DNA from 2 places in the Pseudomonas arvensis genome. Region 2 is predicted to be linked to the other one. Evidence: predicted binding sites of a transcription regulator. Region 2 holds the regulator's gene; the other holds the start of a gene.

Region 1 (4,929 bases), 2.6 Mb from region 2:
CATCGGCTGGATGATCGCCGGCAAGTACCAGCAGGAAATCCAGCGTCTGCAAATGTTCAGCACCCATTCGGCGTGCAGCGTCACCCAGATGGGCGTGGCGGCGTACCTGGAGAACGGCGGCTACGACCGGCACCTGCGCTATATCCGCCAGGAATACCGCAAGAACCTCAGCGCCTTCCAACTGGCAGTGCAGCAGTATTTTCCCGAAGGCACCCAGATGACCCGTCCGACCGGCGGTTTTATCCTGTGGGTCAGTTTGCCCGGCCGGGTCAATACCCAGGAACTGCACGTGCGCGCCCTGCAGCAGGGCATCAGCATTGCGCCGGGGTTGATCTTCAGTAACACCGAACAGTTCAACCACTGTATTCGCCTTAACTGCGGCACGCCGTGGAACCGCGAGGCAGAGCGGGCGCTGATGACGCTGGGGATGTTGGCCAGCCAGTTGTGTCAGGAAACCGCAGCAGGACTTTGAGGCGCAGAAAGGGGACAACTCCGATAGCGGGCTAGTCACCGGGCTTGTCATGCCGCGCACAACAAGCGAGCATATGGCCCTCTGCCGTTAATGCTGTAGGCACTATGACCTCGATTGTTCGCGCTGCTTTGGTGATTGGCCTGTTGAGCCTGTGCAACGTCAGCACAGTGCTGGCGGCGGCACCTGTGACTGAAAACAAGCCTGCTGCCACGACCGAGCAGAACACTCCCGCGAAAAAGCCAAGCGCTGCCAAGCCAGCCGCCGCTACCAAGAAGCAAACCGCCACGGCGAAAAAACGTGCCGCGAAGGCGAAAAAATCCAAGTCGGCCCAAGAGGTCGCGCAAACCAAATTGCCACCGGCACAGTTGGACCTGACACTGCCATCGGACATGGTCAGGCACCTGCAACCCCTCGGTACGATGCCCAAGCCCCAGAGCGTGCCGTTGCTGCCGCCGATGTTTGGCGAAAAGCCCACCGACAACAGTGCGTTCCAGATCAACGGCCGTTTGCTCAGTAACGAGATGAAACTGCAACTGCGCAACGAAGAACGCCGTGACGTGGAAGGTGCTGCGCTGGAATTCGAGTTCAAGCAGTAAACTTTTCCCACAGACGTGACGCAGGCCACCGACCATCTGTCGCAGACTGGTCAGTCATGTTTGTTTTGTGCGAAAAACCCCTGTTAGACCATTTTAAAACGGCTGTTTAAGGGCGTAGTCTAGCCCGGCCATCCCCATTGAGTCGTCGAGGACCTGCTGGTCATGAATTGCCGTGAAGGCTGTGGCGCATGCTGCATCGCCCCCTCCATCAGTTCGCCGTTACCCGGAATGCCCCATGGCAAACCGGCGGGCGAACGCTGCCTGCACCTATCGGTCGAACAGCTGTGCCAACTGTTCGGCCAACCGGAGCGTCCGGCGGTGTGCAGTGATTTCAAGGCGGATATCGATGTCTGCGGCACCGACCAGGCCGATGCGATCCGGTTGATCGGCTGGTGGGAGCAGATGACGGCGGCTTGATGGGCTTTACTATCGCAACGTCAACAATAAGGAATACAACAATGGGTTCGCTGAAACGAATGGCTGTGCTGTGCGGGTTTACGGTGTTGTTCGCGGCTACTGCGCAGGCTGAGGATTGGCAAGTCGCCAAGGATGAAGACGGTATCAAGGTGTCGTTAAGCGAAGTCGCTGGCTCCAAGTACAAGGCCTATCGCGGTGTGACGGTGATCAAGGCGCCCGTGGCCAGGATCCAGGCGCTGCAGGAAGATGTGGCCGGTGCCTGTTCGTGGATTCACGAGTGCAAATCCCAGAAGCTGGTGGACAAGAAAGGCGATGAGGCTTGGACCTATACTCAATTCAAGGCGCCGTTCCCGGTGACCGATCGCGATTCGTATATCCATGTCACCACCACCAAGGATGCAGATGGCAGTGTAACGCGCAAGTTGGAGGGCGTACCGACCTACAAGCCGGAAGAAAAAGGCTACGTGCGTGTGGCCCAGGTTGAAGGCTTCTGGAAACTGGTGCCCAAAGGCGACAACCAGACCGAAGTTACGTATCAGGTCCACACCGAGCCAGGCGGCAGCGTGCCATCGTGGCTGGCCAACAAGTTCGTGGTGGATGCGCCGTTCAACACCTTGAAAGCCCTCAAGGATCACGCCGAGAAGTAAGCGCAGTTGATCCGGTGCCTGTGACCTTGAGTGGAACGTTTGGCGATCCCTCAAGGTCCAGATAGATGTGAGCCCACACACGGGCTTTATCGAGGAGGCACCGATGCAAACGTGGCAAATTACCTTCGTTGATGATCACGGCGAAACGTCCGTGGAGCAGTTCACCTGCGAACAAAAGCCCAGCCTCGAAGATGCTGCGCACATGATCCGCAGCAAGCTGGTGCCCGTCGCCGCCGAACTCGACCTCAATGACCTTGAGGGCCGCCAGCCCGAGCCTACGGTCAAGATCCTGAAAGACCAGAACAGCATCCAGATCCTCGACATTTCCCCCGCCGCCTGAATATTCCTTGTATGCCATCCAACCGCCTCTGGTGGAGGTGGTAGCTTCGCGCTACTCTGCAAGAGAGATCAGCGAATGAATCGCTAAGGTCTGGTCTTGTCAGCTACATGCTTGTTTTCCCTCAGTGACTTGTTTCATTGCCATAGATTCCGCGCCAGCCAGGCGCGGATTGGGGAAGCACGGAAAGTCTATCCATCGGTTTGAGGAGGACGTTTCATGAGCACAGCCTATCAAGAAGACATCAGCACCAACGTTCTGCGCCGCATGAAAGAAGGCGGCTTCGACTTTTCACGTTTCCACCCCATCGAGTTCTACGCCATTTTCCCGGATGAGGAACGGGCGCGCAGGGCTGCGGGTGAGTTTCGTGGAGAATCCCTGAATGCCCAGGTCAGTGCGCGCGATGATGGCGCCTGGTACCTGGAACTGAGCAAAATCATGTTCGCCACCTACGACGGCATAGGAGACTTCGAGCAAGACTTTGAGGCGGTGGTCGAGCCGTTGGGCGGGATTATCGAAGGATGGGGCGTCAAGCAGGAGGTGCGTGGGTTACCCATGTAGCGAGATTGTATGAGTAACGCAGCGTATCGGCTGACCTTAGGGTCGGCCGATTTTGTGTGCGCTGTATGAAAACTCCCGGAACTTGAGCTGCCTTTTCGTGCACAAAAAAAAGCCACCCAAAGTGGGTGGCTGAAAGGGAAGACCGAGGAGCCGGTCGGTACACGAGCTGTCACGGTACCGAGTGCGTAAGGGTTAAAGCTGTAGGACACATCCTGTTCAGCTGATGGAGGCGATTATCCGCAGGCTTGGCCGGGCAGTGAAATCAACTCTGACTATGCTGTTGATAGGCAAAGCCTGCATTGCGATGAAGCGTGCAGCAATGCGACGGGCATTCCGCGCACCAGGACGGTGCGGTCAGCTGTTCGCTTATATTTAACTCACTGTTTTTTAAGTGTTTATGCCGCTGGCACGGGCCTTGCGATGGTTCTTGCGTCCGGGTGACAAGGAGTACGGCATGATCCGCACTTATTACGACGAAATGTACGACGGGGCAGGGCAGGTCCGCCCCCATTACCGCGAGTTCGCCCGCTGGTTGGCCGAAACCCCCGCAGAACTGCTGGCCCAGCGCCGGCGTGAAGCCGATTTGCTGTTTCACCGCGCCGGGATCACGTTCACGCTCTATGGGGACGAGCAGGGCACCGAACGCCTGATTCCCTTCGATACCATTCCCCGCAGTATCCCCGCCAGTGAATGGCAAATTGTCGAGCGCGGCTGCATTCAACGGGTCAAGGCGCTGAACATGTTCCTTGCCGACCTGTACCACGAACAACGCATCGTCAAGGCCGGCATCATCCCGGCCGAACAGGTATTGGCCAACGAGCAATATCAGTTGGCGATGCAGGGCTTGGACCTGCACCGCGATCTTTATTCCCACGTCTCCGGAGTCGACCTCGTACGCGATGGTGACGGCACCTACTACGTGCTGGAGGACAACCTACGCACACCGAGCGGCGTCAGCTACATGCTCGAAGACCGCAAGATGATGATGCGCCTGTTCCCCGAACTGTTCGCCGCCCAGCGCATTGCGCCCATCGACCATTACCCCAACCTGTTGCTCGACACCCTGAAAAGCTCCAGCCCACTGGATAACCCCAGCGTGGTGGTGCTGACGCCGGGGCGCTTCAACAGTGCGTTCTTTGAACATGCGTTTCTCGCCCGGGAAATGGGCGTAGAGCTGGTAGAAGGTGCCGACCTGTTCGTGCGCGATGACCGCGTCTTCATGCGCACCACCGACGGCCCCAAGGCGGTAGACGTGATCTATCGCCGTCTTGATGACGCGTTCCTCGACCCGCTGGCCTTCAACCCGGACTCCATGCTCGGTGTGCCCGGCCTGCTGGCGGCCTATCGCTGCGGCAACGTGGTGCTGGCCAACGCCATCGGCACTGGGGTGGCGGATGACAAGTCGGTGTACCCCTTCGTCACCGAGATGATCCGTTTTTACCTGGATGAAGAACCCATCCTGAAGAACGTTCCTACGTTCCAGTGCCGCAAGCCTGACGAATTGTCCCACGTGCTGGCTAACCTGCCGGACCTGGTGGTCAAGGAAACACAAGGCTCGGGCGGCTACGGCATGCTGGTCGGCCCTGCGTCGACGGCGGCGGAAATCGAAGCATTTCGTGCGCGCATCAAGGCCAAGCCCCATGCCTATATCGCCCAGCCGACCCTGTGTTTATCCACCTGCCCGACCTTTGTCGAAAACGGCATCGCCCCGCGCCATATCGACCTGCGCCCGTTTGTATTGTCCGGCAAAGAAACCCGCGTGGTACCCGGCGGCTTGACCCGCGTGGCGCTGCGCGAAGGTTCGCTGGTGGTCAACTCGTCCCAGGGCGGCGGCACCAAAGACACCTGGGTGGTTGAGGACTGAATGCCATGTTGAGTAGAACTGCCTCGGATTTGTAT
Region 2 (4,929 bases):
GTGAGTTTACTCACCCTCATCAAAGAAGTTATTGATCAGTGCCACCAGGGCATCCATCGCTTCCTGTTCCTGTTCGCCTTCCGTTTTCAAGTGAATCTTGGTGCCCTTACCGGCCGCCAGCATCATCATTGCCATGATGCTTTTGCCATCGACCATGCTTTCCGGTGTACGCCCTGCCCTGATCTGACAGGGGAACTGCCCGGCAACGCCGACAAATTTGGCTGAGGCGCGGGCGTGCAGGCCCAGCTTGTTGATGATTTCAATTTCCAGAGCGGGCATCGCGAAGGTGTTCCTTTCAGCTGAGGTCGCGGTGGCGAACCTGGACGTTCTTGAGGGTTTGTTGCAGTACCTGGCCCAGGCGCTCGGTCAGGTATACGGAGCGGTGGTGACCACCGGTGCAGCCAATGGCAATGGTGACATAGGCCCGGTTGCTGGCAGCAAAGCGCGGCAGCCATTTGAGCAGGTAACTGGAGATGTCCTGAAACATCTCCTCCACATCCGGCTGCGCGGCCAGGTACTCGGCTACGGGTAGATCCAGCCCTGACTGGTCACGCAATTCCGGTTTCCAATAAGGGTTGGGCAGGCAGCGCACGTCAAACACGAGGTCCGCATCCACTGGCATGCCGCGTTTGAACCCAAAGGACTCGACAAGAAACGCCGTGCCAGGCTCCGGCTGATTCAGCAGGCGCAGCTTGATGGCATCGCGCAGTTGATACAGGTTAAGGCTGGTGGTGTTGATCTTGAGGTCGGCGAGGTCAATGATCGGCCCCAACAACTTGGTTTCGTCCTCGATGGCTTCGGCCAGGGAGCGGTGGGGGCTGCTGAGCGGGTGGCGCCGGCGGGTTTCGGAGAAGCGCTTTAATAACGTCTCTTCGTCGGCATCGAGGTACAGCACATCACAATGGATGTGCTTGGCGCGCACTTCTTCCAGCAATTCCGGGAATCGCGAGAGGTGGCTCGGCAGGTTGCGGGCGTCGATCGAAACGGCAACCAGGGGTTGCGCCAGCTCGGTGTGGATCAGAGCACGTTCCGCCAGCTCTGGCAGCAGGCCGGCAGGCAGGTTGTCGATGCAATAGAAGCCATTGTCCTCAAGAACGTTGAGGGCGGTGCTTTTACCCGAGCCGGAGCGGCCGCTGACGATGATCAAACGCATGGTTACTGCCCGTTTTGCTCATCCAGGACAACTTGGTACAGCGCCTCGTTGCTGCTGGCACTGCGCAGTTTGTCGCGTACTTCCTTGCGGTCAAGCATGCTGGCGATCTGCCGAAGCAGTTCCAGGTGCGCATCGGTGGCGGCCTGCGGGACCAGCAGAACAAACAGCAGGTCGACCGGGGCACCGTCGATGGCGTCGAAATCGATAGGGGCGTCCAGGTGCAGCAGGGCGCTGACAGGTGTTTCGCAGCCTTTGAGGCGACAGTGAGGAATGGCGATGCCGTTGCCAAAACCGGTCGAGCCGAGTTTTTCACGGGCAATCAGAGCCTCGAAGACATCTTGCATCTCCAGCTCAGGCACTTGGCTGCTGATCAGGTTGGCAATTTGTTCGAGGGCTTTCTTCTTGCTGCCGCCCGGCACGTTCACGAGGGAACGGCCGGGGGTCAGGATGGTTTCAAGTCGGATCATGGGTTGGGGGTGTTAGCGGCCAGTGCCATTAAGAAGGCTCTGCTGCTTTTCCTTATGCTTTTTAAGTTGGCGGTCAAGCTTGTCAGTCAAGGCATCAATTGATGCATACATGTCCTCATGCTCGGCATTGGCGACTACTTCGCCACCGGGAATCTGCAGGGTCGCCTCAACTTTCTGCTGAAGCTTGTCGACCTTCATGATGACTTGCACGTTGGTGATTTTGTCAAAATGCCCCTCCAGGCGTTTCAGCTTCAGCTCGACATACTCGCGCAGGGGAGGGGTGACTTCTACATGGTGTCCACTGATGTTGACTTGCATACAGCTTCTCCTTCGTTGCCAGTGCATAAAGCGACGGGTAGGAATACCCGTCACTGGAACGCTGTGGCCCGCCCGTCACATCAAACGCTTGCGCTCGCTGGAAGGCGCGATCCCAAGGGATTCGCGGTACTTGGCGACGGTTCGACGGGCGACCTGAATGCCTTGTGCCTCCAGTAAACCAGCGATCTTGCTGTCACTCAACGGCTTTTTCTGATTTTCCGCAGCAACCAGTTTTTTGATGATCGCGCGGATCGCCGTTGACGAGCATTCGCCGCCTTCGGAGGTGCTTACATGGCTGGAGAAAAAATATTTCAACTCATAAATACCCCGTGGGGTATGCATGAATTTTTGCGTGGTCACGCGTGAAATTGTCGATTCGTGCATGCCTACCGCCTCGGCGATGTCGTGCAGGACCAGAGGCTTCATTGCTTCGTCGCCGTATTCCAGGAAGCCGCGCTGATGCTCGACGATCTGGGTGGCCACTTTCATCAAGGTTTCGTTGCGGCTCTGCAGGCTCTTGATGAACCAGCGGGCTTCCTGCAGCTGGTTGCGCATGAAGGTGTTGTCGGCACTCGTGTCGGCCCGGCGTACAAAGCCGGCATATTGCGGGTTGACCCGCAGGCGCGGCACAGACTCCTGGTTCAGCTCAACCAGCCAGCGCTCGTTGTCTTTGCGCACGATTACATCGGGCACCACGTACTCGGCTTCGCTCGACTCGATCTGCGAGCCCGGACGCGGGTTCAGGCTTTGCACCAGCTCGATGACCTGGCGGAGGTCGTCTTCCTTGAGCTTCATGCGACGCATCAGTTGGGTGTAGTCGCGGCTGCCCAGCAGGTCGATGTAGTCGGTAACCAGGCGCTGGGCCTCAGCGAGCCATGGCGTCTTGGCGGGCAGCTGGCGCAGTTGCAACAGCAAGCATTCGCTCAGGGTACGGGCGCCGATGCCGGCCGGCTCGAACTGCTGGATGCGGTGCAGCACCGCTTCAATTTCGTCCAGCTCAATGTCCAGTTCCGGGTCGAAAGCCTCAAGAATTTCTTCGAGCGTCTCGTCCAGGTAACCCTGGTTGTTGATGCAGTCGATCAGGGTGACGGCGATCAGTCGATCGGTATCAGACATCGGTGCGAGGTTCAGTTGCCACAGCAGATGGCTCTGCAGGCTTTCACCGGCGGAGGTGCGGGTGGTGAAGTCCCACTCGTCATCGTCGTTGCTGGGCAGGCTGCTGGCGCTGGTCTGATAGACGTCTTCCCAGGCGGTATCTACTGGAAGCTCGTTGGGGATGCGTTCGTTCCAATCGCCTTCCTCCAGGTTGTCCACCGTAGGGGCAGTTTCCTGATAGGACGGTTCCTGCACGTCCGCGTTGGGTTTTTGCTCGATGTTGTCGGCCAACGGGTCTGCGTTATCGAAGTCGTCGCCTTCTTCCTGGCGTTCGAGCATCGGATTGGACTCCAGGGCCTCCTGGATTTCCTGTTGCAGGTCCAGGGTCGACAATTGGAGCAGGCGGATGGCCTGTTGCAGCTGCGGTGTCATCGTCAGCTGCTGGCCCATTCTCAGGACTAGCGATGGTTTCATGGCAGGGGCTTAACACCTTATTCGCCGGCGCAATGCGCCATCCACGACAGGGCGCGTGAGCGCCAAACATAAGCAAATTATATGCCTGATATCGAGGGCTTTGCCTAGAGCGCGGTAACAATAAAAAACCGGAGGTTCTTATTGACTCCCGCGCATCGGGCAAACGACCTGCCACCGCCTTGTTATTACAGGCGGGTTTACAGGCGAAACTCGTGACCCAGGTACACTTCCTTGACCAGTTCATTGGCCAGGATGGTAGCGGAGTCGCCCTCGGCGATCAGTTGTCCATCGTTGACGATATAGGCGGTTTCGCAGATATCGAGGGTCTCACGCACATTGTGGTCGGTGATCAGTACACCGATGCCCTTGGCCTTGAGGTGATGGATGATCTGCTTGATATCGCCAACCGAGATAGGGTCGACGCCGGCAAACGGTTCGTCCAGCAGGATGAACTTGGGGGCAGTGGCCAGGGCACGGGCGATTTCCACGCGACGCCGCTCGCCACCGGACAGGCTCATGCCAAGGTTGTCGCGAATGTGGTTGATGTGGAATTCCTGCAGCAGGCTTTCCAGTTCCTGGCGGCGGCCGTCACGGTCCAGTTCCTTGCGGGTTTCAAGGATGGCCATGATGTTGTCGGCAACCGACAGTTTGCGGAAGATCGACGCTTCTTGCGGAAGATAACCGATACCGGCACGGGCACGACCGTGCATTGGCTGGTGGCTGACATCCAGGTCGTCGATCAGTACGCGACCCTGATCCGCCTGGACCAGGCCGACGATCATGTAGAAGCATGTGGTCTTGCCTGCGCCGTTGGGGCCGAGCAAGCCGACGATCTGGCCGCTGTCGATCGACAGGCTGACGTCGCGCACGACCTGACGGCTTTTATAGGCCTTGGCCAGATGCTGGGCTTTCAGGGTTGCCATTACTCGGCCTTCTTCTTCGGCTGGATAACCATATCGATACGCGGACGCGGTGCGGTCACCTTGCTGCCATTGGCGCGGCCGGCGTTGGCGATCTGTTTCACGGTGTCATAGGTGATCTTTTCACCTTCCGTGGAGTTGCCATCGGGGCTGAGCACCTTGGCCTGGTCGATCAGCACAATGCGATTCTGCTGCGCGTGATACTGGATGGTCTTGCCGTAGCCCTTCATCGGGCCGGTGTCGGTCGCGGACTGCTTCTGTTCGAAGTAAGCCAGGTTGCCAACCGAGGTCACGACGTCGATATCACCGGCTTGGGTGCGCGTCAGTGTCACGGTATTGCCGGTGATTTTCATCGACCCTTGGGTGATGATCACACCGCCGGTATAGGTGGCAACACCTTGCTTGTCATCGAGTTGCGCATCGTCAGCCGAGATGTGGATCGGTTGCTGGCTATCGTTCGGCAGAGCCCAGGCGCTCACGCTTCCCAGTGCTGCGCCCAAAC

What was found. Region 2 encodes sigma-54, which starts transcription at its own class of promoters, with help from an activator protein. Its sites were predicted from a motif close to ANTGGCATNNANNTTGCTNT; they were not measured.
Region 1: a site for sigma-54 is predicted at 3,433-3,452, ahead of AB3G88_RS21075 (circularly permuted type 2 ATP-grasp protein). Genes of this name have one in related genera too.

Annotation. Positions count from the first base shown of each region.
Region 1 covers NZ_CP162038.1:4,673,320-4,678,248, reverse strand. The annotation lists gene AB3G88_RS21105 (aminotransferase-like domain-containing protein) at 1-472, shown strand, start outside; gene AB3G88_RS21100 (translation initiation factor 2) at 577-1,068, shown strand; gene AB3G88_RS21095 (YkgJ family cysteine cluster protein) at 1,231-1,485, shown strand; gene AB3G88_RS21090 (START domain-containing protein) at 1,527-2,132, shown strand; gene AB3G88_RS21085 (hypothetical protein) at 2,236-2,472, shown strand; gene AB3G88_RS21080 (ribonuclease E inhibitor RraB) at 2,689-3,030, shown strand; gene AB3G88_RS21075 (circularly permuted type 2 ATP-grasp protein) at 3,485-4,894, shown strand; gene AB3G88_RS21070 (alpha-E domain-containing protein) at 4,900-4,929, shown strand, end outside.
Region 2 covers NZ_CP162038.1:990,257-995,185, forward strand. The annotation lists gene AB3G88_RS04450 (HPr family phosphocarrier protein) at 7-279, opposite strand; gene rapZ (RNase adapter RapZ) at 296-1,153, opposite strand; gene ptsN (PTS IIA-like nitrogen regulatory protein PtsN) at 1,156-1,620, opposite strand; gene hpf (ribosome hibernation-promoting factor, HPF/YfiA family) at 1,633-1,938, opposite strand; gene AB3G88_RS04470 (RNA polymerase factor sigma-54) at 2,014-3,507, opposite strand; gene lptB (LPS export ABC transporter ATP-binding protein) at 3,705-4,430, opposite strand; gene lptA (lipopolysaccharide transport periplasmic protein LptA) at 4,430-4,929, opposite strand, start outside.